Linked DNA regions of Labilibaculum antarcticum. The protein of the gene in region 1 interacts with the protein of each later gene in a pairwise test. Links are inferred from orthologs where the notes say so. Each region holds a gene or a part of one and is shown in the gene's direction. Other genes may lie near its edges.

Region 1 (2,889 bases):
CAAAATTGGTTAAGGAGATTACTTTCACCAAATTTGACGCTTCATTTGATATGGATGTTCGCTTAGGAGTTGACCCAAGAAAAGCTAACCAAATGGTACGTGGAGTTGTTACTCTTCCTCATGGTACTGGTAAAGATGTTCGTGTTTTAGTTCTTTGTACTCCTGATAAGGAAGAAGAAGCTAAAGCTGCAGGTGCTGACTTTGTTGGCCTTGACGAGTATGTTGCCAAGATCAAAGGAGGATGGACTGACGTTGATGTTATCATCACCATGCCTACCGTTATGGCAAAAGTTGGAGCATTAGGACGAGTTTTAGGACCACGTGGTTTAATGCCAAATCCTAAATCGGGTACTGTTACAATGGATATTGCTAAGGCTGTAGCCGAAGTGAAAGCTGGAAAGATTGATTTTAAGGTCGATAAATATGGTATCATTCACTCTTCAATTGGAAAAGTATCTTTCGATGTAGAAAAAATTCAGGATAATGCTAAAGAATTTTTTGGTATTATCAATAAATTGAAACCTTCTTCAGCAAAAGGAACCTATGTTAAGAGTGTGTACCTGTCAAGTACAATGAGCGCTGGTATCCAAGTGGATGTCAAGTCATTACTTGACTAATTTTAATTATTAATCAAGACCTTAGTAATCATGAAAAGGGAACAAAAAATTCAGATTATTGATAGCTTGACGGAGGAAATCAACGCTTCAAATCATTTATATCTTACTGACATCTCAGACATGAGTGCAGACAAAACATCTACTCTTCGTAGAGTGTGTTTTGAAAAAGACGTAAAATTGATTGTTGTGAAGAATACACTTCTTCGAATTGCTTTGGAAAAAGCAGAGGGTGATTTTGAAGGTTTAAATGTAGCACTTAAGGGATCTACTTCTCTTATGCTATCGGAAACTGGAAATTCCCCTGCAAAGCTTATCAAAGAGTTCCGTAAGGGACATGATAAACCTATCCTGAAAGCGGCTTTTGTTGAACAATCGCTTTATATTGGAGACAATGAGCTAGATGCTCTTTGTTCAATCAAATCTAAAGAAGAACTTATTGGTGATATTGTTGCTGCGCTTCAATCTCCAATCAAGAATGTTATTTCTTCCTTGGAATCAGGAAAGAATATCATAGCTGGTGTTGTAAAGACACTTTCAGAAAAAGAGTAATATATTTAGTAAATTAAATTTTAAAAACTGACGGAAAATGGCAGATTTAAAAAAGTTTGCAGAAGAATTAGTTAATTTGACTGTTAAGGAAGTAAGTGAGTTAGCTACTATTTTGAAAGACGAGTATGGTATTGAGCCAGCAGCTGCGGCTGTTGTAGCTGGTCCTGCAGCAGCAGGTGCTGAGGCGGCTGCAGAGCAAACTGAATTCGATGTGATTCTTGTAGCTGCAGGTGGTTCTAAACTAGCTGTTGTGAAATTGGTTAAGGAATTAACTGGTCTTGGATTGAAGGAAGCTAAGGCTGTAGTTGATGCTGCACCAGCTCCATTAAAAGAAAAAGTTTCTAAGGAAGAAGCTGAAGCACTTAAAGCACAATTAGAAGAAGCTGGAGCTGAAGTTGAACTTAAATAGAAGCGCTAAAACCTATATATAGGGTTATTTTGGTTTAGAGTTCCTAACCGGGACTCTAAGCCTTTTTGTTGTTTATTATCGTTTAGGTTCAATTAATTTTAAGTAAATGTCTTCAAATACAATTAGTCAAAGAATTAGTTTTACTTCAAATAAAAATCAGTTTCTATATCCTGATTTTTTGGAAGTACAATTGAAATCTTTTCAAGACTTTTTTCAGCTGGAAACTACCCCGGAGAAAAGAACGAACGAAGGATTATTTAAAGTATTTAGTGAGAATTTTCCAATTACTGATACTAGAAATAATTTCGTGTTGGAGTTTCTCGACTATTTTGTTGATCCACCCCGCTACGCTATTGAAGAATGTATCGAACGAGGCTTAACTTATAGTGTTCCACTAAAAGCAAAGCTAAAACTTTACTGTACTGATCCGGAACATGAGGATTTTGATACTGTTATTCAGGATGTATATCTTGGAACAGTTCCTTACATGACTGAAAAAGGTACTTTCGTAGTAAACGGAGCAGAACGTGTTATTGTTTCTCAGCTTCACCGTTCACCAGGCGTGTTCTTTGGACAAAGTGTACACGCTAATGGAACCAAATTATATTCCGCCAGAATTATTCCATTTAAAGGTTCTTGGATTGAGTTCGCAACAGACATCAACAATGTTATGTTTGCGTACATTGATCGTAAGAAAAAACTTCCAGTTACTACATTGCTACGTGCAATTGGTTACGAAAGTGATAAGGATATTTTAGAGATTTTCGATCTGGCTGATGAGATTAAGGTTTCAAAAACCGGACTCAAAAAAGTTGTAGGTCGCAAGCTTGCTGCTCGTGTTCTTAAGTCTTGGGTTGAAGACTTTGTGGATGAAGATACAGGAGAGGTAGTATCTATTGAACGTAATGAGGTTATTATTGATCGTGAGACAATACTTGAACCAGAACATATAGAAGAAATTCTTGAGTCAGGGGCAAAAACTATATTATTGCATAAAGAAGAGCAAAATCAAGCTGATTATGCAATTATTTATAATACTTTGCAGAAAGATCCTTGTAACTCTGAAAAAGAGGCAGTTCTTCACATTTATCGTCAGTTAAGAAATTCTGAGCCACCAGATGAGGCTACAGCTCGAGACGTAATCGATAAATTATTTTTCTCGGATAAACGTTACGATTTAGGTGATGTTGGTCGATATCGTATTAACAAGAAGTTAGGCTTAAATACAGCTAACGATACTAAGGTATTGACAAAAGAAGATATTATTGAAATTATCAAGTATCTTATAAAATTATTGAATGCACGTACTGATGT
Region 2 (7,977 bases), 1.3 Mb from region 1 along the record:
ATATCATGAGCAAAACAAAACGAAGAGGATATTATGAAGAAGCTTATCCTCCAATGCCTACAAAAACAACAATGTTTTGGCGCAAAGAGATCTTCTTTCAAACCTATCGGTTCATTGTTCTTAACATTAAAATTATCCGAATTGTGGTAATGGGACATTCTTAATGAATTAAAGAACACATAAATGGGGAATTTACAGCTTGTAAGTTTCCCTTTTACTTTTGCACAACTAAAAAGTAAAATACTTGTTGCCTTTACCCGTAATTGTAAAACACCTAAAAATTTACAATTACGGGTTTATCTTTCATTATCACCACTAAAAATAAAATCAGTAGGAAGCTCAACACCCTTGATGTGCAAACATGTAATTATTTATGATACCTACTCCTTAAATTTTCAAGCAAAGCAACATAATCTTCAAAATTATTCCGAACTTTGCAAAAACTAATAATTATGGTGATAGACAAAATTGAAAACCAACATCTTTATGTTGGTTTAAGTAGTAGAATTGACAAAGCATTGAACTACATCAGCAAAACAGATTTAGTGAATACTGAAATTGGCAAGTATGAAATCGACGGGCAGAATGTAATCGCAATTGTTCAAGAGTACATCTCAAAAAATCCAGAAGACGCCAAACAAGAAAGCCATTTCGAGCACATCGATATTCAGTACATTATCTCAGGAGAAGAAATGATGGGACTCGGCATTTTAACAAATCAAGTTCCTCATACTGTGATTCACGAAAAAGATGTTGCCTTTTATCCGAACGATTCAACTCCTTTTAAACTAGAAAAAGGAATGTTTGCCATCCTTTATCCGAACGACCTTCACTGTCCGGGTATGAAATGCGGTGAAAATTCGAAGGTAAAAAAACTAGTCGTTAAAATTCGCATCTAAATTTCGAAGAAAAATACAGACAGCAAGCTGAAATCTACTTTCAGCTTGCTACTGCTTCTTCCCCAAAGTTTTCAAGTTATACCGAGTTTTTTTCGCTGGCCATAGCTAACTAATTATTCAAAATGGTATAACATCTATCTCCCTCCATAGAAACATAACCAACTACAAATCCTCATCAACTACAACCACATTATAATCTGACTTGCACCCTTTTTTATAGTGCCAAACACAAATAATATTCTTAAATTTAATCTAGAGTGTTAAAAATCACTGAACTAACAAATTTAAAAACACTAACTAAAGAGGAATAAGCTCATTCCGAGCGGTTCCTTTGTGCCTCGAAATAATTATTAATTAAACCCCTAAATGTTATGAAAAAATTAAGTTTACTTGTTGTACTCTTCTCTTTCCTATTTGTGGCCTGTGCCGATAAAAAGCCAAAAGCTGAAAAAGTTGAAGTAACAACAGAAATGGAAAATATGCAAGTTGATACTAGCGTTATTGATTCTCTTGCGACTGAATTGGAAAAAACAAAAGAAGATATTGACGAAGCCGCCAAAGAAGTTGATCAATTATTAGAGGAGTTATAATCGTAAAAGCAAAGCTATGAAAAAGTTAATTATAAGCTTACTTTCCTTGTGTATCATGATGTGCACCAGTCAGGCACTAATGGCCCAAAAAGGATTGGAAAAAAAGGGAAAGGAAAAAATCGAAAAAAAGCACAACTCTCAAATGGATTCCATTCAAAAGGGAATGAAAGACAAAAAGGAGAAATTCGAAAAAAAGGGTGACGCTCACATGGACAGCATGAAGGTCCACAAAGAAAAACATCAGGGAAAATACAAAGATGCCAAGGAATCGGCGGAGTCGAAAAAAGAAGAAATGATGGGTAAAAGAGATTCCATGAAATCTGAAATGATAGAAAAAGGGCATGCTTTTGGAAAAGACAAAGAGCTGGAAGGCAATGGATTTGGACAAAAAAGAGCCGAACAAGCAAAAATGCACAGGGAAAAATGCCGTAAGGAATTAGACGAAACGGTAAACAAATCGGATGAAAAAATAAAAGCTGCCAAAGAAAAAATAAAGAATGCAAGGGAAAAGTTAGAGAAAGAAAAAAGTGAAGGCAAAGCTACTGACGAGATGTATCAGGAAAAATTAGAAAAAATTAAGAAAGCTGAAGACAGCGTGAAAGCTTTGGAAGAAAAAGTGGAAAAAGCGAAAATGGAAGAAGAATAAAAAGAAATCTTAATGGATATCACCTCTGCTAAAAGTACAACAGTACTAAGCAGAGGTTTTTTTGTGTCTAGAAAAATCTCTTAATATCAACCTCTTTAGCTAGAGGATAATCGTTAACCGAAAGAAAACGAACCATTTCGCGTGCAAAATAAGGAGCTAACATCACTCCTTTTGTACCCAAACCATTAAAAATTGCAACATGCTTGTGCAATGGATGAGTTCCCAATACCGGACGGCGATCGGCTACCGTTGGGCGTATACCGGCCCAATGATTAAGTACAGTATATGGCAGCGAAATTAAAGCATCCAAGCGAGCTAACATATTCGTTCTTGCTGCAATGGTAATCTCCTCATTATAATTTTTCCAATCGTAAGTAGAACCTACCTTAAAGCGATGCTTACCAACAGGCATTACAAATAAATTTTTGTTAATAATATAATCTTCAGGCAATTCCTTACATTCTATTTCTAACACCTCTCCCTTAGTAGGATTAAAGCTAAGGTTCTTAAAAAATGGGTTTTCAGTAGCATAATGTCCTTCACAAAAAACAATTGTCTCAGCAGAAATTCCGTGCCAGGTAATCTCACCATCAATAAACCCTACATCTTTATAGTCAAAATTCGAATCTATCAGCAATCCTTTTGATTTAAAAAACTTCCGCATTTTTTTCAGTAATTTTTCCAGATGCACATAGCCTGAATTGGTCACCCGTCCGTAGGCATTAAAATCCTTAATCCCCTTACCTATCGAATTGCTTCCAAGCCCAACAATATAATCAGAGAAATGGCCTTCTTCTATTCGCTCTTCCCACATTTTTGTCTCATTTTCAACCAAAGGTTTAATGATATCCATAGGAAACAAAAACTGATGTTCCAATTCACTTTCCAAATCCTGATACATTTTCGTCATAACAGGTAATACTTCATCTACCATCCAACTCTTGGTGAGTCGTTTAAAAACAAGAGGATTATACATTCCTGCAGCAACATCAGAAGCCTTACTTTTATCCGGACACGATACAATCGTAAAATTGAGTCCAGCTTTATACATTTCATATGCCAGTAATGATCCCGCTATTCCCTGCCCTATAATCAGAAATTTCTTTTCCATAAATTGGTGTTAAATAATTCTGCAAACTTAGCAATTTCAGACTTATAAGTCTTATTTACGCCTCGTGACTTGAATTGTTACTTGTTTGAATGTAAAAAACGATTACTTTTGCAATGCTTATTAATTCTAAATTAGAATAACAAAAATGCTACTTCACAATAAACTTAGCAAAGAAGAACTAAAGAAACAACTTGAAAACGAAAACTTTAGCAGAAAAACGTTTTCATTTTACCGATATGTGATTATTGATAATCCTCAAGAGTTTCGTGATCAATTGTACCAAAAGTGGTTTGAATTAGACTGTAAGGGAAGAATATACATTGCCCGTGAAGGGATTAATGCGCAAATGAGCGTACCGGAACACAAGCTGGACGATTTCTTTTTATTCTTGAATAGTTTGATCGAATTGCAGGACATGCCAATAAAATGGGCTGTAGAAGATGATGGAAAATCATTTTACAAGCTAATCGTTAAGCTTCGACCAAAAATTGTTGCTGACGGATTGGATGATAATGCCTATGATGTAACCAATGTGGGGAATCATCTCTCACCCATTGAGTTTCACGAGCAAATAAGCAGGCTGGATACCATCGTTGTGGATATGCGAAATCATTACGAAAGTGAAATAGGACATTTCGAAAATGCAATTTGCCCCGATGCAGATACCTTTCGCGAGGAAATAGACATTGTGGTTGATGATTTGAAGGACAAAAAGGATCAGAAAGTACTGCTTTACTGCACAGGAGGAATTCGTTGCGAAAAAGCCAGCGCCTATCTCAAACATCATGGTTTCGAGGATGTGAACCAATTGCATGGTGGAATTATCGCCTATGCTCAGGAAATTAAACAGCTTGGGCTGGATTCAAAATTCAGAGGGAAAAACTTTGTGTTTGATGAACGGTTGGGCGAAAGTATTAACAATGAAGTAATAGCTAAGTGTCACCAATGTGGTGCAACTTGCGATACTCATACCAATTGCGCCAACGACGATTGCCATTTGCTCTTTATTCAGTGCGAAGAATGCCGCGATCATTACCAAGGCTGTTGTACCGATGAGTGCACAGAAATTATTCAATTGCCATTGGAAGAACGAAAACTATTGCGATCTAAATTTCACGACAAATACAGTAAAAGTCAGATTTACAGGAAGAGGATCAGGCCAAAGTTGAAGGGAATTAAGAATTAGGAATGATGAATTAAAAATTACTGCACCCCTTTCTTTATCAGGATTTCCCTAAAAAAGTGAAGACTCAAATAATAAAAATCACCAACTAACGAATTAATCACTAAATCCCCTAAAGGGGACTTGATTCAATATCTGAATAATTAGGTTAATAATTGAATAAGGGCCTTTAGAGGTTTGAGTTGGAAAAAATAAATTCCAAGGAACAAGTAATAAGAAACAAGTTCCAAGAACTATCATCTGAGCCGTGCCTTAGCTCGGCAATATGAAGGGAAAACAAAAAGCGTCATCCTGAACGAAGTGAAAGATCTCGTCGATGGAGACAGATTACTCGATTCCTTGGGATGAAGTATTAAAAACAAAGACGCTGTCAGGTTCTACGAACACTTACAGGTCGATAACTGATAACACATGACCAATTTTTGGCACAACATACAAACTCCCAGCTTCTCACTCGCTCCCATGGAGGACGTTACCGACACCTCGTTTCGCGAGATTGTTTTACAAACTTCGCAGGAAGCGAAACTGAACATTCTATTTTCAGAATTTACTTCCGTTGATGGAATGTGTCACCCCATAGGACAAGATAAGGTAAAGCACCGGTTGCGAATTAATAAATCGGAAAAAGCATTGCTGAAGCAGAAAAACGTTAAGATAATTGCGCAGATCTGGGGAAAAGATCCGGAGAAATATTACAAAACAGCTCAATACATAGCCCGAGAAACCGATTTTGATGGCATAGACATTAACATGGGCTGTCCGGTAAAAAATGTGGTGAAAAATGGCTGTTGCTCGGCCCTTATTGCTCAACCCGATTTGGCCAAAGAAATTATTTTAGCCACAAAAGAAGCTACCAATCTGCCTTTGAGCGTGAAAACCCGAATAGGATTTAAGGAAGTGGTTACCGAATCGTGGATATCCCATTTGCTGGGAACACCTATTGATGCTCTGGCTATTCACGGACGCATACAAAAACAACTGTCAAACGGAATGGCCGATTGGAACGAAATAGCGAAAGCGGTGCAATTAAGGAATCAACTTGCTCCCCACATTAAAATTATTGGTAACGGCGATGTAGACAGTTACGAAGAAGGACTCCAAAAAGTAAAGCAATATGGTGTTGATGGCGTAATGGTAGGTCGTGGTATCTTTAAAAACCCTTGGTTCTTTTATCCCGATAAGGGAGATGTGAGTATGGACGAAAAACTGGCTCTTTTAAAAGAGCACACCCGCGTGTTCGATGAATCTTGGGGGAAAACTAAGAATTTCGCCATACTGAGACGTTTTTTTAAGATTTACACCAGTGGATTTATTGGTGCCTCTGCCCTGCGTAATCTATTAATGAATACGCACAATGCAAAGGAAGTTTACGAAACGCTTGAACGGTTTGCTGTGAGTAATGAACTGAAAACTGTAAACTGTGAGTAAGTAAATAGGGCCTCAATTTTAGATTCCAAAACTACTTGAACCTTCGACTTTCTAGACTTTTCAAACCCCTTGGTATAATTTTCGTGATATTTGAAGCAACCAATTGATCTTTTTGCATCTGCTTTATGTAGTTCGTTACGAACTAAAATGATTACTCTGATTCGCCATCAAATGAAAACTAAAAATTTAATTCTGCTAATTGCAACAATTGCAAGTCTTCTGAGCTCATGCGATAATGATAAATATTCGGATTTCACCACAGTTCCGAATGATTACTTTCCATTGCAAATTGGCGATACATGGGAATACGACGATCATATCCGTAAAGTAACGGGAACCGAAAAAGTAAACAACATCGAATACAAAGTAGTTACAAATAAAACCTACCGTGCCGATACCCTATATTATTCCTACAACAACTACTATCGTTTAGGGAGTTATGGAAAGGTTTACCAACTTTACCGCGATAAATCTGATGAATTCCTATTTCTTAATTTTTCTCGCAGAGAAGGTGAAAGCTGGAGTTACGAAACTGCTGACAGAGATGATCAGAAATGGAATGTAGAAGTTCTTCCTGAATTAAACTTTACCATTAATAATCACATCATAAAAAACTGTAAATCATTCTTTTACAACGTTCCCGGCTGCGCCGATGAAGAACACCAGATAACTTTTGCCCCTGGAGTAGGTGAAATTCATAGTTACTCAACAGCTTGGGGAATTAGCCAAACAATTCAAAAAACAAAGATTAATGGCATCATCCGTCAATTTTAAAAATTAGTAAAGTGGCACAATTATTGTTCATAAGTAACCAATTACGAATTACTGCATCTAGTATAAGAATGAAGTAATTTACTCTTAAACTTGTCCTATATTATGAAAATATTTACATCAGTAATGATCATTATTCTATTAGGTCTTTGTCATTATGTCGACGAATTAAGCCCAAAACAACAAGAAAACTTACCAGCGCAAAGTAGCAACAAGGCATATGGCCCTGTTGAGTATGAACAAAACGAAATTGATATTTTAAAAACCGATACCGTTTACTACACCCTTCAAAATACTAAAGAAATAGACATTAACAGAACTGTAAACTAAAAAGGACGTGGCTTGACAACAATTTTCAAAAAGAAAAGATTAATGGGATTGAATAATTATGTCAATAAAAAAGGATAGGCTCTCACCCATCCTTAATTTTCAATTCGTTTCTTGAATTAACAACACCTTTTTTACAGAAACTTCCGCGTCTTTACTATTTCGAGCTTTACGAGAACGAGCTTTGATATTTGCACTCATAATATATTCGTGGATAAGCTTACAAATAGCAGCATATTTCTCTGGAAAAGCAACTACCACTGCATCTAAGTAAGGAAGCAATTGTTCATTTACAATTTTGCGAACCACACGTCTTTGAGCCGATGGCGCAATAACTTTTGCCACCCCAGTCACAGTATTTTGGGTCTCTAAGAATTGAATTCGAAGATTTCCACTTGTCTTTACAAACTTGTCAAATAGACTCTCAACACCTGTTAATCCAGCCATTTTTTGCTTCAATTCCGGCTCATTTAAATTTACAATCAGCAACTTCGATATGATCATCTGAGACTTGTAACTCTTACGGTGCATGTTCATATCATGAATATCAAACACTTTCCAAAGTTCACGGGCATCTTTCGCTTTGTTCTCATCCAATTCGTAGGTGTTGGCCCACAAAAATTTCTTTACACAAACAAAAGCCTTATCGGCAAGCTCATCCATTTCGTGCAAATCCTTTGAATGGATACTCGCCTTTGTCAGTTGTAGGCCTTTGGTTAAGACTACATTTTCGGTTCCCAAAAAACCCAGTAAAGTAGTCAATACTGCATCATTGCTCCAATCGCCCTTCGCAAAGGCAATTAAAAGATTAGTTACAGCGCTACTCACCTCGTTGGCAGTACAGTAATGATGAATTCTCTCTGTCATTCTTACTTAATTTATAAATTGGTTGCTTAACATTATCTAAGCTATGAAATTTCCACCAAACAATAAAAACTATTTAGTAATATTTTATGTTTTACTCAAAATGAGCAACCGAATACATTTCCCTGTTTCACTATTCATTTTTTATGTATATCTTC
Region 3 (9,246 bases), 1.5 Mb from region 1 along the record:
GAAGTTGTACTGGGTGCTAATGTAGTACTTACCGGATCGACAAGAATAATAGATGTGACTGGAGAAAAACCTGTTGAACACAGTGGATTTATTCCAGCTCGTTCAGTAGTGATTCCAGGAACAAGAACCAAAAAATTTCCAGCAGGAGAATATCAGGTTCCTTGTGCTTTAATCATCGGAAAAAGAAAAGCATCTACCGATTTAAAGACCTCGTTGAATGATGCATTGCGCGAATACAATGTAGCAGTCTAAATAAATTAATAAAGAATAATTAACAATGAGTAATTGAAGTAATTCAATTACTCATTTGCTTGCTAAATATTATCGACACACATTTCCTTACGATCATGCACAACGACATTAAAAAAGCTTTGGAAGTTCTTCATTCCGGAGGCGTTATTTTATACCCTACTGATACTATTTGGGGTATAGGTTGCGATGCAACAAATCCTGAAGCTGTAAAAAAGGTCTACGAAATTAAGAAAAGGGAAGATTCGAAAGCCATGTTGGTATTAATGGAAAATGCCAATCGTCTGAATTCATATGTTGATGAGGTTCCTGAAATTGCCTGGGATTTAATAGATACAAATGATCAGCCAATGACTTTGATTTATCCGGGAGCTAAAAATCTGGCGCCAAATTTGATCAATTCAGATGGAACCATTGGTATTCGAATTACCCGCGAAGAGTTTACTCAAAACTTGATTCAGCGATTCAAAAAACCAATTGTTTCCACTTCTGCAAATCAAAGTGGAGATGTTGCACCTGCCAACTTTTACGAAATCAGTGATGAAATAAAAGAAGCAGTAGATTATATCGTAGAATACCGACAAGAGGATATGGAAAAATGCACCCCTTCCAGTATCATCAAGATTGGCTTAGGCGGAGAGTTTCAAATTATAAGACCGTAGGGACACATCAGAGTGTGTCCTCACGGATATATTCTTACATTCCAATTGATTTTATTGAGCCAGAACCTGCTGATTTTGAGTCGATAGACTCAGGTTTGCCTCGGTAGTAAATATCACCGCTGCCGGCTACTCTCGCGTTCAGGTTTTTTGTTGCGTATACCTTGCAATCTCCCGATCCTGATACGCGAACACTTACGTTTTCAGATTTAAGATGGCCGGCATTAACATTACCCGATCCACTAATATGTATTTCAAGTTCTTGTAATCCATCTCCCTCCAGGTTAATGTCTCCCGATCCGGAAATGTGGCACTCAATGTTTTCAGCCGATAAATCTTCAATAAAGATATTACCACTTCCACTTATTGCATACTTGGCATTGTCCGTTTTAATACTGCTTTTGGCTACAATATTACCCGAACCAGAAATGCTTAGATTCTTTATCTGCGATGAAGAAATATACACCTCAATATTTTTAAAGGAACTGTTCCATCCCCAACTTTTATTTTTTTTACGCTTAATTTTTAAAGTTCCATCTTCCACTTCAGTAATAATTTCATCCAAATCATCGGCATCACCTTTAATTTTAACAGAGGTTGAGTTGTCTTGTGTTACAAAGACTTTTGCATGAATCGACAAACTGATCGAGTTAAAATCTCGCACCTCACGAGTCTCCGTTTTCTGTGCAAAAACCATACTACCGCTCAATATAAAAGCGAATAAGGCAAATATGGCAACAATTTTTTTTGTCTTCATCTGTATTATAATTTTAGTGAAAAAATAAGATACTTATATAAAGACGAACAAGTCGATGAAAAGTTGCACCTTAAAAAATCATAAAAATTGGCGGGCAATTTATTCTTTTCACTATTTGTATCTACATTCGCTTAAAATTTTCACAATGGAGTTCAAGCATACAAAGAAAATACAAATTCGTTTTGGCGATATCGATCTAATGGGACACGCCAATAATGGTGTACAGTTGAGTTATTTAGACTTGGCTCGAATGGAATATTTCAAAAAAGTTTATGGGGAGGTAATTGACTGGAACGATGCAGGTTTAATCGTAGCTCATCTGGAAATTGATTATTTGTCGCCTATACTGCTAAACGACAAAATAGAAGTACATACAAAAATCTATAAAATTGGAACTAAAAGTGTCTCACTACACCAAAATATAGTCGATTTACTAACAGGCGAAATTAAAACCAGAACATCGCAGGTAATGGTTGCCTACAGTCGAAAGTTAGGTGAAAGCATAAAAGTGCCTGAAACACTAAAAATTAGAATACGCGAGTTCGAAGGAGAAGTATCAATTTGATTTTTTGAGATAACAAACGACTACTTCCAAACCGTTGGAACTCTATCAGCATCAAGAATGCAGGCAGTACAGCATGCATATCAGTAACCCACTTCACAAATAAACAACTCCACTCTGTAAGTAGATACGTCCACTTCATAAATAAAGAACGGCACACTGTATGTAGATACGCCCACTTCACCAATGAATACATCCACATCCTAAAGTGTCTGGTTAACTTGTAGTGGAGACATTAATTAGTGAAGTGCATGTCTCAAAACTTGATGTGCTAGTATTGTTGGTTGAAGTGGAGAAAGGTATATTAGAAGTGGAAGAGTTAAAGTTAGTGGTGGGAGGATGTGTGTGTCAAGTGGATCAATTGATAATGTCAATTGAATTTCTTAAATAACTCGAAATAAAATGTAGCCGAGTTCCCTTATGTGCTTTTGGAGTAATCACGCCAAAAAGGAACAATATAAATATCCGTAAAGAATTCTGAATGTTTCGTAATAGCTTGGAAGAATTGTAAGTAATCTAAACGTTGAAGTTTATTCCTCTTCTAAATACATGTCGATAAGACCTTCGGAGGTCTGCATGGTAATGGTTTTATTTTCTTCATCTATTTCAATGAAGTTTTCTTCTGCAAAAGGAATCAGAACTTCCTGATCGTTAACCGAAATAACCAGAACAATATTACCTGAGTAATCTTGAATATCTTCAATTTCACCCAATTTCCCTTTTTCCTCATCAATGTAAATGAAACCGATCAACACATTTGGATCAAGATCATCCCCTTCTGCTACATATTCAGGAACATCTTTCATGGGAATGTAAATATCGCAACCAATAAATCGCTTTGCTTTCGCTTCCGTGTCCAAATCTTCTATACCAATACGCACAGAAGAATGATTTCGCAGAGTAATACCGTTTTTAGGAATAAAAAAAGGAACCAGTCCTCCGTCGATATCGACAAGAACTGATCCCAATTTATTTTTTTCAAGAAGGTTGCTGTTTTTATTGGCAACTAATTCGCCTTTAACTCCATGAGTTTTAGTAAATGTTCCGGCCAAGTAGCAATCTTCTATTTTAAGCATATACCAATATTAAGCTTTAGTTTCATCAGAACCTTCAGAACCTTCAGCAGGAGCAGCAGGAGCAGCGGCTTCAGCAGCAGCAGCTTTTGCAGCAGCTAATTTAGCTTCTTTCTCAGCTTCTTTTGCAGCTTCTTTTGCAGCTTTCTCAGCTTCTTTTTCTGCTTTTTCTGCTTCTTTTGCAGCTTCTTTTTCTGCTTTTTCAGCTCTTGCAGCAGCTTCTTCAGCTTTCACAATAGCTTCAGCATCAGAAACTCTCTTAGCGATAATTTCTGCTCTGTCAGTGTTAATCTTAGTTTCAGCTTCTAAACGAGCTTTAGCTGCGTCATCAGCGTTTTTCGAAAGACCATCTTTCTTAGCGTTGATTTTAGCATCTTTTTCTTTCTTCCATGCTTCGTATTTTACTTCAGCAGTTGCTTCATCAAAAGCACCTTTTTTCACACCGTCTAACAAGTGCTTTTTCATCATTACACCTTCGTAAGATAAAATTGCTCTTGCAGTGTCAGTAGGCTGAGCACCGTTACCAAGCCAGTTGATAGCTTTGTCAAAATCCAAGTTAATTGTAGCAGGATTGGTGTTTGGATTATAAGATCCAATACGCTCAATGTATTTACCATCACGTGGTGATCTGCTGTCTGCTACCACAATGTGGTAGAATGCGTTTCTTTTGCGACCGTGTCTAGCGAGTCTAATTTTTACTGGCATAACTTTATTTTTATAAATGAATAAGTTGTGGTATACATACCACGATTTATAAGCGCGACAAAGATACTATTTTATTTCTGATTAGAAACACCTGTTTTAAATATATTTCAAGTTTATAACAGGCCTCTTAATAGCGCATTACATGCATCGCACCTTCAATCTCACATCTATTATTTTAGATCGCTCTTTTGGGGCGTGCCCTCCTAAAGTCGGTCGGGCTTTTCGTTTCTACTCCTCACTCGCCAGCTCGTTGCGGGGTATCCACTTCTATCCCTCACGCACTCAGATTTTAACAAATCTTATTGAATTCGAAGGCATTTCTTATTCGATATTTACTAATTTTACCCAACTTTAAGGACAGGCAGAAAAACGCCTGTAAAACAGATAGAATATACATTACCAGATAGATATAAATGACCGCATTCACGCATTTACACGTTCATTCACAATATTCCATTCTCGATGGAGCTGCCAGTGTACAAGGACTGGTTACTAAAGCCAAAGAAGATGGTATGACCGCCTTGGCGATTACCGATCATGGCAACATGTTTGGCGCAAAACAGTTTCACGATATCGCAACTAAAAATGGAGTGAAACCAATATTAGGAATCGAGGCTTATGTAGCCAGAAGAGATCGAAATCAAAAAAGTGAAAGAGAAGACCGTTCAGGATATCATTTAATTATTCTGGCCAAAAACTTGGAGGGATACCATAATTTAATGCGATTGGCATCTTTTGGATATACCGAAGGATTCTACTACAAACCAAGAATCGATCGCGAATTACTCGAGAAATACGGGGAAGGATTAATTATTAGTTCTGCTTGTTTGGGAGGAGAAATTCCTCAGAAAATTATGGCCGGTAATTTAGATGGAGCAAAAGATACCATCCGGTGGTATAAAAATTTATTTGGAGCCGATTTCTATTTGGAAATCATGCGTCATAAAACCGACGATCCTCAGGTGAATGCGAACATCTACGATAATCAGCAGTTGTGTAATGTAAAAATACTGGAATTAGGGAAAGAATTCGATGTTAAAGTAATTGCGACAAACGATTCTCATTTCTTAAATGCCGAAGATGCAGATGCTCATGATTTATTAATTTGTTTAAATACGGGTAAGGATCTTGACGATCCTAAACGAATGCGATATACGAAGCAGGAATTTTTCAAGACAAGCAATGAAATGCTCGAATTGTTTTCTGATGTTCCCGAGGCAATTACCAATACAGCAGAAATAGCCGAAAAGGTTGAAGAGTATGTGTTGGATTTGGCTCCGTTTATGCCCGATTTTCCTATTCCAGAAGGTTTCGAGGATGCCGATGCTTTTCTTCGACACTTAGCTTTCGAAGGAGCACATGAACGTTGGGGGGAGGACTTAGAGCCAAATGTTGTAGAGCGTTTGGATTTCGAGCTGGATACCATCAAGAAAATGGGATTCCCTGGTTATTTCCTGATTACATGGGATTTTATCAAGGCAGCACGGGATATGGGTGTGATTGTTGGTCCTGGTCGTGGTTCTGCTGCAGGTTCAGCTGTTGCTTATAGTATTAAAATTACCAATATCGACCCGATTAAATATGATTTACTGTTCGAGCGTTTTCTGAATCCCGATCGTATCTCCATGCCCGATGTGGATATCGATTTTGATGATGATGGTCGCCAAATGGTATTGGATTGGGTTACCGAAAAATACGGACACGATAAGGTGTCGCATATTGTTACTTTTGGAACTATGGCCGCCAAAATGGCCATTCGTGATGTTGCAAGAGTTTTAAAATTGCCACTTCCCGAAGCCGATCGACTGGCAAAAATGATTCCAGACGGGCCAAAAGTGAGCCTTAAAAAGGCATTTGCCGAGGAACCGGAATTCGCCAAAGAAAAAGATTCTGATAATCCTTTAATATCCAGAACCTTGAAGTTCGCAGAAACTTTGGAGGGTTCCATACGACAAACGGGAGTTCATGCTTGTGGTGTGATCATAGGTCGAGATCCATTAATCGAGCACATTCCTGTAATGAAGGTGAAGGATTACAATCTATTGGTAACACAGTATGATGGGCGATTTGTTGAGCCAGTTGGGATGTTGAAGATGGATTTCTTGGGTTTGAAAACGCTATCCATTATTAAAGATACATTGGCCAATATCAAATTGTCTAGAGGAATTGACATTGATGTTGATAAAATTTCTTTGACCGACGAGAAGGCGTTCGAGATGTTTGCCAAGGGTGAAACTACAGGTATATTCCAGTTTGAGTCACCAGGAATGAAAAAACATCTTCGTGCTTTAAAACCTAACCGGTTTGAAGATTTGGTTGCCATGAATGCCTTGTATCGTCCGGGACCGATGGAATACATTCCACAGTTTATTCGCCGAAAGCATGGCGAAGAAGAGATTCAGTACGATCATCCAATTATGGAAAAATATTTGGATGACACTTACGGAATTACGGTGTATCAGGAGCAAGTTATGCTTCAGTCACGAGCTTTGGCTGGATTTACCCGAGGCATGTCCGATTCATTGCGTAAAGCGATGGGTAAGAAGCAGATTAAAATGATGGATGAACTGAAGGTGAAGTTCATCAATGGATGTCACGATAATCCCGAATTTATGGAGGGGGTTAATGGTGATAATGTTAAAGCAGATAAAACAATTGAAAAGATTTGGTCCGATTGGGAGGCCTTTGCCAAATATGCATTTAATAAATCGCACTCGGTTTGTTATGCCTATATCGCTTATCAAACCGGATTTCTGAAAGCACACTATCCTGCTGAATTTATGGCTGCAGTATTAAGCCGGAATTTATCTGATATCACCAAAGTTACCATTTTTATGGATGAGTGTAAACGCATGGGAATGCCTGTATTGGGACCTGATGTGAATGAATCTTATTCTCGTTTCATGGTAAACAAAGAAGGTGACATTCGTTTTGGAATGGCTGCAATAAAAGGCGTTGGAGAACAGGCTGTTATAGATATTATTAATGAAAGAGAGAATGGGAATTTTAAATCCATTTTTGATTTTATCGAGCGGGTTAATCTTCGAACGGTTAATAAGCGAACCATGGAGAATCTGGCCATGTCTGGTGGGTTTGATAGTTTTGGCTTAAAACGAGGTCAATATTTTCATGCAGATGAATTTGATTCCACTTTCATGGAAAATTTAGTGAAATATGGAAATAAACTGCAGGCAGAAAACAACAGTATGCAACAAACCTTATTCGGGGATGTTGATGATTATGTAGTAATACCGCCAAAAATTCCGCAGTGTGCCGATTGGCATAAGTTGGAACGTTTAAATAAGGAGAAAGCTTTAATTGGCATCTACCTTTCAGCTCATCCTTTGGATGATTTTCGCTTGGAAATTGAGTCGTTCTGTAATGCGACCTTCTCTAAATTAAGCTCATCGATGGAGTTTTATAAGGATAAGGAAGTTAGTGTTGCAGGTATGGTAACTGCGGTGAGAAGAGGAACCACCAAAACGGGAAATCCTTTCGCAATTGTTACTATAGAAGACTTTACGGATTCCTATGAATTTGCGTTTTTCTCGAAAGATTTTGTTGAATATGGCAATTACTTTATCGAAGGGATTTCCATATTTATAAATGGAAGGGTGCAAACCCGAAGTTGGCCGCGCGATTCAACAGAATTGGAGTTTAAGGTGAAGGGCATTAGTTTGCTTTCCGAGGTAAGAGAAAAAAGAGTAAAAGAGATTACTGTTGAGATTCCGCTAATGAGCCTTACTAATGAGTTAATCACAGAGATGGCAAGTTGTATGGAGGAGAGTAAAGGGAATTTAAAGGTTAATTTTGTTATATTCGACAATCGAAATGTGAGAATGAAAATGTTTTCAAGATCTTGTAGGGTAAACCTTTCCAATGAATTGATTGAATATTTTAAGAATAATCCTGATATTGAATTCAAAATTAATTAACTTGCACGGGTAAATATAAAATTCAAAACAATTAAAAATAGATTACCATGACAATTGCAGTAAACGATGCTAATTTCGAAGAGGTTGTGTTGAAATCAGATAAGCCTGTATTGGTTGACTTTTGGGCAGAATGGTGTGGACCTTGCAGAATGGTTGGCCCAATTGTAGACGAGCTTTCTAAAGATTATGACGGTAAAATTGTAGTCACAAAAATGGATGTTGATAGTAGCCCTGCTACTTCTGCAAAATTCGGAATTCGTAACATTCCTACTATCCTTTTCTTTAAAGGTGGTGAAATTGTAGATAAACAGGTTGGAGCTGTACCAAAATCTAGTCTTGCTGAAAAAATTGATGCTTTATTGTAAGTATTCATTGCAAAATATTTGGGCATAGAGAGATTCTTTCTATGCCTTTTTTTTTCTTTTTTCACATTCAAAATAGTTTTTTTTGAAGCAACTTTCTGATCTAATACAATTTGAAGAATTCGATAATCTCGAGCTTTTGGCCAAGCAGATTGTTGAAGGGTTTTTAATTGGTTTGCATCGAAGTCCGTATCATGGATTTTCAGTTGAATTTGCGGAGCATCGCCTCTACAATAAAGGGGAATCAACCAAACATATCGATTGGAAATTATATGCCCGCAGCGATAAGTTATTTGTGAAACAATTTGAGGAGGAAACGAACCTAAGGGCTCATATTGTTATAGATACCTCTTCTTCAATGCTGTTTCCTTATCAGCAAAAGCACCAAACTAAACTGGGATTTTCGGTACTGTGCGCCGCAGCCTTGGTTCACTTACTAAGAAAACAAAGAGACGCAGTAGGTTTGTGTACTTTTTCCGACAAAATAGACCTGCTTATCCCGGCAAAACTTTCAAATACGCACGCTCATTTGTTGTATGCTCATTTGGGTAAATTATACAATAAAGAAGGAATTGAGAAAAACAGGGAGACCAAAATTTCAGATACATTACACAAGCTTGCCGAAGCATTGCATAAACGCTCTCTTGTAATTGTTTTTTCTGATTTTATGGGAGACGAAACTCCAAAAGAACTATTAGAATCATTGCAGCATTTGCGTTTTAATAAACATGAGGTTTTGCTGTTTTCCGTTCGGGATATCGAATTCGAAAACGAGTTTAATTTCGTGAATCGCCCCAGTCAATTTATCGATTTAGAAACAGGAGAAAACATTAAGCTTAATCCATCGGATATTAGAGAAATATACAGTAAAAAGCAAAAAGATTTTTTTAACGAGTTGGAGCTTTTGTGCGGACAGTTTGCAATCGATTATGCTGAAGCTGATA
Region 4 (7,990 bases), 1.7 Mb from region 1 along the record:
TACCAAATTTGGTTCTTATGTCGTGATCCAAATCTTTTTCAACCTCAGAAGTGATTATGGTTTGATCAGATAATTTCCACGAAAGACCAAGTCTTGCAATGCAAGGAATTTCATCTTCGTAATCTAAAGTTGTGAAATTTGTCTGGCTTGGATTGAAGATATGAAATCCCAAATGGATATCGGGGAATATTTCTGCGAGAATTCCTGCTTCAAAAGTGTATTTACTTTGAGAGCCATAAGATTGATTCAATTCTTTTCGAATTTGATCAAATTGCAATCCGGCCCAAAAGTGTTTGCCTAAAGCACGGGAATATGCAATACCAATTTTAGATTCTTTATAAAGATTGAAACCAAATTGCTTGTAAGTCATGCTAAATGTTCCAAGCTTGGTAGGATAGTTAAAGTGAAAAGCTTTGGTACTTAATTCTTTTATTTCGAACCGATTTTCGTAGTAGGCCCCAAAAGATATTTGATCCAATTTGGCCAATATTGCCTGATTGTGAAAGCCTGCCCAATTATCTAATAATGCAACACTGGAATTTCCCATGGCATGAGAACGAGCACCTGCTAAATGATTTTCATTTGTTGCGAATAAATGAATTGGGAATAATAGAAAAATTAGGAAGTAAGTTTTTTTCATTCGGTTTTTATTGATTTGGTCACATAGTTAAGGTGCGTTAGTTGTGTGTGTTGAGATGAAGCTGCAATTAGGTAGAGTAAACAAAATCATTCCAGTGTTAAATGTAATAAAAAAACCACAAAACATTATTATGTTTTGTGGTTTTTTGAAGTAAAATATTCTATCGTATTGTTAGTTGGTCTTGAAGTCGTATTTAATTGAAGCTAATTCTTCGTTAGCTTTCACCATTTTTTCTTTAAGGCTCTCTTTAAAGGCGATAACCACTTTTTGTAATTCACTATCACCAATAGCAAGTATTTGTCCGGCAAGAATACCTGCATTCATGGCTCCATTAATACCAACTGTTGCAACAGGAATTCCAGGAGGCATTTGTGCAATACTCAAAAGTGCATCCATTCCATCTAAAGATGCATTAATTGGCACTCCAATTACAGGAATAGGTGTCATAGCAGCAATTACACCAGGTAAGTGAGCTGCCATTCCTGCACCGGCAATAATCGCTTTTATTCCTCGGTCGAATGCACCTTTTGCGAATTTTTCAACTTCTTCAGGTGTTCTGTGAGCAGATAGTGCGTGAATCTCAAAAGGGATTCTGAAGTCGTTTAAGACTTTGGCGGCTTTTTCCATAACCGGAAGATCGGATGTGCTTCCCATTATGATACTTACTTTTGCTTTCATATGGTTTTATTCGTGGATTTAATAAATAGAATGACAAAAAATCGTACTTTTGCAGCAAAATTGACGGAATGGTTTTAATTCCAATATTGCTTACAACAGTTATTGTTTTTCAAGTGTAAATTTGAAAAAAAAAAATGTATGTAACACTGTGGAGTTGAAACATTTTTTATTTCTATATTTTTAGAGAGATACATATTTTATTAAGGATACTTTAGGGCATTGCCTTAAACGCCCGATATTTCAAGGGTTTCCTTGTTGGGGGAGATCGGACAACTAAGACAAAAATTGAATCAATGAAAACTGTAAAACTTCTGGATCGAGAATTTAGAGTGTCTATTCCTGCTGAGGAAATTGACAATGTAATTGCTCAAATGGCTGAAAAAATGAATAAGGATCTTGCGGGAACGAATCCTTTATTTATTTGTATTTTAAACGGATCTTTCATGTTCGCTTCGGATTTAATGAAGCAAATAACTGTTGAAAATTCTCAAATCACATTTATGAGATTGTCTTCCTACGATGGTATGGGAACAACAGGTAAGGTGAAAAAATTAATGGGTTTTACTGAGGATTTAAAAGACAGAACAGTTGTTTTGTTGGAAGATATCGTTGATACTGGAATTACCATTACAAATACATTGGATCAAATAAAGGATTACGAAGCCAAAGAAGTTTTAATCGCTACAATGTTGTTTAAGCCTGATGCTTTAATACGTGAGGTGAAGTTGAACTATGTTGGTATGGAAATACCAAATGATTTTATTGTTGGAAGAGGATTGGATTATGACGGAATGGGTAGAAACCTTCCTGATGTATATACTGTAATCGAAAAGTAAATGTTGAATATTGTTTTATTTGGACCTCCAGGTTCTGGAAAAGGAACGCAGTCCAAATTGCTTCAGGAAAAATATGGGTTGATTCATCTTTCTACGGGTGATGTGTGCCGAGAAGAGATTAAATTGGCAACACCAGAAGGATTGGAAGCAAAAAGATTGATTGATGGAGGTAATTTTTTCCCGGATAAATTGGCATATCGAATTGTTGAGAAGTTTTTAGACAGCAATATTGATGCTAAAGGCTTTGTGTACGATGGAATGCCGAGGCACGAAGGACAAATTGATGTGTTTGATGGAATGCTTGCCAAACGAAATAGTGTTGTTGATGTTGTTATTGAATTAAAAGTGGAAGAAGAAGAATTAATTCAACGACTTTTGAAAAGAGGCGAATCATCTGGGCGACCAGATGATGGAGGAAGAGAAGTGATTGAAAAGCGCCTTGGAATTTATGAAGATGTTACTGCTCCAATTGCAAAGAGATATAAAGGAAAGGGTGTTTATCACTCAATTGATGCAATCGGAACATTAGATAATGTACTTGAACGAATAAGTGTCTTGCTTGAGAAATGTATGGCAGAGAAATTGGTTTCGGTTGAAAGACAATAGAAAGAAAAATATAATATTATGGCTGGGTCTAATTTTGTTGATTACGTAAAAATATTTTGTCGTTCGGGTGGCGGAGGAACTGGGTCTACTCACCTTTTCAGAGATAAGTTGACCATGACCGGTGGTCCTGATGGTGGAAATGGTGGTCGTGGAGGACATGTTATTATACGTGCAAACAAACAGCTTTGGACTTTGGTGCATTTGAAGTTTAGTCGTCACGTTTTCTCGGGTGATGGTGGTGATGGTGGCGCAAGCCGAAGTACGGGTAAAGAAGGAGCGGATAAGGTGATTGAAGTACCATTGGGTACAATTGCCAGGGATGCTGAAACTGGTGAAGTTATTTTTGATGTAACAGATCATGGTGAAGAGAAAATATTGGTGAAAGGTGGTCGTGGAGGTTTGGGAAACTGGAATTTCCGATCTTCAACAAATCAAACACCACGTTATGCTCAAACTGGAGAAGATCGAGTTGAACGCCCTGTGATATTAGAATTAAAAGTTCTTGCTGATGTTGGTTTAGTTGGTTTTCCAAGTGTGGGTAAATCTACTTTGCTTTCTGTTGTTTCTGCAGCCAAGCCTAAAATTGCCGATTATCCTTTTACCACATTGGTTCCAAATTTAGGTATTGTGTCTTATCGTGATAATCAGTCATTTGTAATGGCCGATATTCCTGGAATTATTGAAGGTGCGCATGAAGGTCGTGGACTTGGATTGCGATTTTTGCGACACATTGAGCGAAATTCTGTACTTCTTTTTATGGTGGCTGCCGATAGTGAAGATATCCACAATGAATACAAGATTTTGTTGAACGAATTAAAGGAATTCAACCCAGAACTTCTTGACAAACAGCGTTTGTTGGCGATAACTAAGTCGGATATGCTGGATCAGGAATTGATTGATGAAATGAAGCAGGATTTACCTAAAATACCACATGTGTTTATTTCTTCAGTAGCTCAAAAAGGTCTTATGGAACTAAAAGATATGCTTTGGAAAGCGATCAATCAGTAAGAATTTTGATGGAGTACTTCCATTGAGAGAATATTTGCTTATCACACAAGCGATATTTATATAGAGCCTGCTAAATTAAAGTATTAATGTTAAGCATGATTAATTTTTTTTAATCATGCTTAATTTGTGTTTATTCTGAATTACTCCTATTTCCATTGTCTTTTCTCATTGATTTTTAATGCAATAGGAATTGTATTGGCTCTTGAATTATTCTTTAAATAAGGAGTATATCAACAGGCTGTTGATAAACTCCTTCCAAATGAATCGTTCTTTTAGCTATATTTGTAAAAACGCGATTTTTCATGACTGCAAAATATTCTGAAGACTCAATCCGTACATTAGATTGGAAAGAACACATTCGCAAACGCCCGGGTATGTATATCGGGAAGCTTGGCGATGGATCTTCTCATGATGACGGTATATACATTTTAGTGAAAGAAGTATTAGATAACTCTGTTGATGAGTTTGCTATGGGAATTGGCAAATCAATCGAAGTTAGCATTACTGATAGAATGGTGACTGTTCGTGATTACGGACGAGGTATTCCATTGGGTAAAGTGGTAGATGTTACCTCGAAAATGAATACCGGAGCAAAATACGATTCTGAAGTATTTAAAAAATCAGTAGGCCTTAATGGAGTTGGAATTAAAGCAGTAAATGCTTTGTCTGATCAATTCATTATTGAATCATTTCGCGAAGGAGAGGTGAAAAAATCTGTTTTCTCGCGAGGTGTTTTGGTTGAGGACAATGAAATTCAAGCCAGTGAGGAAAAAAACGGTGTCAAAATCGTATTTCATCCTGATGAAGAGCTGTTTTCAAACTATCGATTTATTTCAGAATACATCGATTCGCTTCTTAAAAACTACGTTTACTTAAATACAGGTCTTTCCATTTACTTTAATGGACAAAGATTCTTTTCAAAAAATGGATTGCTTGATCTTCTGAATGAAAATATGAGCACCGAAGGTTTGTATGATATTATTCATTTGAAAGGTGAGGATATTGAAGTAGCGATGACTCATGGCCGACAATATGGAGAAGAGTATTATTCTTTTGTAAATGGACAGCACACAACACAAGGAGGCACACACCTTGTAGCTTTTAGAGAAGCATTGGTTAAAGCAATTCGTGACTTTTTCAAGAAAGATTTCGATATCTCGGATATTCGAACTTCAATTATTGCGGCAATAAGTATTAAAGTTCAAGAGCCGGTTTTTGAATCTCAAACAAAAACAAAACTAGGTTCTAAAGATATTGGCCCGGAAGGACCATCAGTTCGAAATTTTATAATGGATTTCGTGACTTCAAATCTGGATAATTATCTGCATAAAAATCCAATTGTTGCAGAATCTATTTACCAGAAAATTATTGAATCGGAAAAAGAAAGAAAGGCTATTTCCGGTATTAAAAAAATGGCTAAAGATCGTGCTAAGAAAGCGAATTTGCACAATAAAAAACTTCGCGATTGTCGGGTTCACTTTAACTCAACGCACGAACAAAAGTCTGAAGCCTCAATATTTATTACCGAGGGAGATTCTGCAAGTGGATCAATAACAAAATCGAGAAGTGTAAATACACAGGCTGTTTTTAGTCTGAAAGGAAAACCATTAAATACTTATGGTCTTACTAAAAAGATCGTGTATGAAAACGAAGAATTCAATCTTTTACAGGCAGCTTTAAATATTGAGGATGGCTTAGAAGGCTTACGATACAATAATGTGATTATTGCAACGGATGCCGATGTAGATGGAATGCACATTCGTTTACTCTTAATCACCTTCTTTTTGCAATTTTTTCCTGATGTAGTTCGAAGCGGACATTTGTATATATTGCAAACCCCTTTGTTTAGGGTTCGAAACAAAAAGAAAACGATATATTGTTATTCTGAAGACGAAAGAGAAAAAGCAATGAAGAGTGTAGGTGTTAATCCTGAAATTACCCGATTTAAAGGTTTGGGTGAGATTTCTCCGGATGAATTCAAAAATTTTATTGGTAAAGAAATCCGCCTTGATCCTGTTGTGATGAAAAAGGATGATTCTGTACCCAAGATGTTGGAATTTTATATGGGAAAGAATACACCTAACCGACAAGAATTTATCATCAGTAATCTTCATATTGAAAGAGATGAAGTATAAGTTGATGCTATCTAACTCAAATTAAGAATAAAATAAACCGAAATACCTCTATGAGTAACGACGAGACAAACGGTATGGAAATCCCGGAGGAAATGGAAGATAAAGTGAATGGAGTTCCTTCTGAAACTTTGAGGAATGTAGTCTACCTTTCCGGGATGTATCAAAATTGGTTTCTGGATTATGCATCCTATGTGATTTTAGAGCGAGCTGTACCTTACTTGAATGATGGGTTGAAACCTGTTCAGCGTAGGATATTACACGCCATGAAGCAGTTGGACGACGGACGATACAATAAGGTTGCCAATATTATTGGTAATACTATGCAGTATCATCCTCATGGAGATGCATCTATTGGAGATGCTCTTGTTCAGCTCGGACAAAAAGAGCTGTTGATAGATATGCAGGGAAACTGGGGAAATATCTTAACTGGTGATTCCTCTGCAGCGCCTCGTTATATTGAGGCCAGACTATCAAAATTTGCTTTGGAGGTTCTTTTCAATCCAAAAACAACGAATTGGAAACAATCTTACGATGGTCGAAATAAGGAACCAATCACTCTTCCTGTAAAGTTTCCTCTTTTATTAGCTCAGGGAGTTGAGGGTATTGCTGTTGGATTGGCATCAAAAATACTACCGCATAATTTCAATGAATTAATTGATGCTTGTGTAGCTTATTTACAAGGAGAAGAATTTCAACTTTATCCGGATTTCCCTACTGCAGGTATGGTAGAGGTTAGCCGTTACAACGACGGCTTACGGGGTGGAACTGTTAAAGTAAGAGCAAGAATTGAGAAGTTTGATAACCGAACCTTAAAGATTACTGAAATTCCTTTTGGGAAAACAACATCAACTTTAATAGAGTCCATTATCAAGGCAAATGATAAAGGGAAAATTAAGATTAAAAAGATTGATGACAATACCGCTGCTGATGTTGAAATATTGATTCATTTAGCGAGTGGTATTTCTTCAGATAAAACCATAGATGCTCTTTATGCATTCACCGATTGTGAAACATCTATTTCACCGAATGCCTGTATTGTTGAAAACGACAAGCCAAAATTCATTGGTGTTGCTGAAATTCTGCGTCGTGCTGCCGATAATACGGTTGGATTGCTGAAATTGGAGCTTGAAATTCGAAAAAAAGAACTTGAAGAGGCGTGGCATTATGCATCCTTGGAGCGAATCTTTATCGAAAATCGAATTTATCGTGATATTGAGGAGTGTGAAACCTGGGAGGCCGTTGTTAGTACTATCGATGAGGGATTAAAGCCTTACACTGAGAATTTGATGCGTGCTGTTACCCGAGATGATGTTGTTCGATTAACAGAAATTAAAATAAAGAGAATTTCTAAATTTGATATTGACAAAGCCAAAGATTTTATTCAGGCGATAGAGGATGAAATTGCAGAAATTATAGTGCATCTTGCGAATATCATTCCATTTACAATCAGGTACTTTAAGGCCATAAAGAAAAAGTATGGCAAAGGTCGTGAGAGAAAAACAGAGATTAGAAATTTTGAAAATATTGTAGCAACTAAGGTGGTTGTTGCGAATGAGAAGCTATATGTAAATCGGGAAGAAGGTTTCATTGGTACCGCCCTGAGAAAAGATGAGTATTTGTGCGATTGTTCCGATATCGATGATGTTATTATTATCAGAAAAGATGGAACATATTTGGTGACGAAAGTTGCCGATAAATCTTTTGTGGGTAAGAACTTACTTCATATTGCAGTGTTCCGTAAAAACGATAAACGAACTATTTACAATGTTGCTTACCGTGATGGGAAATCAGGAAGTAATTACGTAAAACGTTTTTCAGTTACAAGTATTACAAGAGATAAGGAATACAATATTACGAAAGAAACAGGTGGCTCCCGAATATTGTATTTTAGTGCCAATCCGAATGGAGAGGCTGAAGTGATTCGAGTTGTTTTAAAGCCAAAAGCACGTTTGAAGAAAACTGTTTTTGAATTCAATTTTGCGGAATTAGCAGTAAAAGGCCGTGCTTCCATGGGTAATATTCTTACTCGTAACGATGTGCACAAGATCACGCTGAAGCAGGAAGGTGTTTCTACTCTAGGAGGTCGT

The links.
Region 2: the proteins of rplL (region 1) and trhO interact in binary tests that used the Escherichia coli proteins (3 or more experiments, as listed by UniProt). The link is inferred for Labilibaculum antarcticum from one-to-one orthologs.
Region 3: the proteins of rplL (region 1) and dnaE interact in binary tests that used the Escherichia coli proteins (3 or more experiments, as listed by UniProt). The link is inferred for Labilibaculum antarcticum from one-to-one orthologs.
Region 4: the proteins of rplL (region 1) and obgE interact in binary tests that used the Escherichia coli proteins (3 or more experiments, as listed by UniProt). The link is inferred for Labilibaculum antarcticum from one-to-one orthologs.

The regions. Positions count from the first base shown.
Region 1 is NZ_AP018042.1:3,348,764-3,351,652, forward strand. It holds rplL (50S ribosomal protein L7/L12), read left to right. Parts: upstream 1-1,203; coding sequence 1,204-1,575; downstream 1,576-2,889. Other genes in the region: rplA (50S ribosomal protein L1), read left to right, coding at 1-617; rplJ (50S ribosomal protein L10), read left to right, coding at 648-1,166; rpoB (DNA-directed RNA polymerase subunit beta), read left to right, coding at 1,682-2,889. UniProt on the Escherichia coli protein: The binding site for several of the GTPase factors involved in protein synthesis (IF-2, EF-Tu, EF-G and RF3). Is thus essential for accurate translation.
Region 2 is NZ_AP018042.1:4,635,827-4,643,803, reverse strand. Bases 2,612-5,411 are described here. They hold trhO (oxygen-dependent tRNA uridine(34) hydroxylase TrhO), read left to right. Parts: upstream 2,612-3,391; coding sequence 3,392-4,432; downstream 4,433-5,411. Other genes in these bases: ALGA_RS18510 (tRNA dihydrouridine synthase), read left to right, coding at 4,841-5,411; ALGA_RS18520 (NAD(P)/FAD-dependent oxidoreductase), read right to left, coding at 2,612-3,246. Also shown: ALGA_RS23075 (hypothetical protein), read left to right, coding at 6-164; ALGA_RS18535 (YhcH/YjgK/YiaL family protein), read left to right, coding at 453-899; ALGA_RS18530 (hypothetical protein), read left to right, coding at 1,271-1,489; ALGA_RS18525 (hypothetical protein), read left to right, coding at 1,506-2,135; more of ALGA_RS18520, read right to left, coding at 2,203-2,611; more of ALGA_RS18510, read left to right, coding at 5,412-5,857; ALGA_RS18505 (hypothetical protein), read left to right, coding at 6,029-6,631; ALGA_RS18500 (hypothetical protein), read left to right, coding at 6,734-6,958; ALGA_RS18495 (hypothetical protein), read right to left, coding at 7,058-7,822. UniProt on the Escherichia coli protein: Catalyzes oxygen-dependent 5-hydroxyuridine (ho5U) modification at position 34 in tRNAs, the first step in 5-carboxymethoxyuridine (cmo5U) biosynthesis.
Region 3 is NZ_AP018042.1:1,813,996-1,823,241, reverse strand. The notes cover bases 4,072-8,140. They hold dnaE (DNA polymerase III subunit alpha), read left to right. Parts: upstream 4,072-4,418; coding sequence 4,419-7,940; downstream 7,941-8,140. Other genes in these bases: trxA (thioredoxin), read left to right, coding at 7,988-8,140. In the rest of the region: ALGA_RS07095 (2,3,4,5-tetrahydropyridine-2,6-dicarboxylate N-succinyltransferase), read left to right, coding at 1-252; ALGA_RS07090 (L-threonylcarbamoyladenylate synthase), read left to right, coding at 312-911; ALGA_RS07085 (head GIN domain-containing protein), read right to left, coding at 946-1,665; ALGA_RS07080 (acyl-CoA thioesterase), read left to right, coding at 1,811-2,230; ribosome maturation factor RimM, read right to left, coding at 2,758-3,303; ALGA_RS07070 (30S ribosomal protein S16), read right to left, coding at 3,313-4,005; more of trxA, read left to right, coding at 8,141-8,305; ALGA_RS07055 (DUF58 domain-containing protein), read left to right, coding at 8,388-9,246. UniProt on the Escherichia coli protein: DNA polymerase III is a complex, multichain enzyme responsible for most of the replicative synthesis in bacteria. This DNA polymerase also exhibits 3' to 5' exonuclease activity. The alpha chain is the DNA polymerase catalytic subunit.
Region 4 is NZ_AP018042.1:1,683,152-1,691,141, reverse strand. The notes cover bases 1,961-4,773. They hold obgE (GTPase ObgE), read left to right. Parts: upstream 1,961-2,778; coding sequence 2,779-3,768; downstream 3,769-4,773. Other genes in these bases: ALGA_RS06520 (DNA topoisomerase IV subunit B), read left to right, coding at 4,071-4,773; ALGA_RS06530 (adenylate kinase), read left to right, coding at 2,155-2,760; hpt (hypoxanthine phosphoribosyltransferase), read left to right, coding at 1,961-2,154. Also shown: ALGA_RS06545 (PorV/PorQ family protein), read right to left, coding at 1-640; purE (5-(carboxyamino)imidazole ribonucleotide mutase), read right to left, coding at 812-1,318; more of hpt, read left to right, coding at 1,612-1,960; more of ALGA_RS06520, read left to right, coding at 4,774-5,903; ALGA_RS06515 (DNA gyrase/topoisomerase IV subunit A), read left to right, coding at 5,954-7,990. UniProt on the Escherichia coli protein: An essential GTPase which binds GTP, GDP and possibly (p)ppGpp with moderate affinity, with high nucleotide exchange rates and a fairly low GTP hydrolysis rate.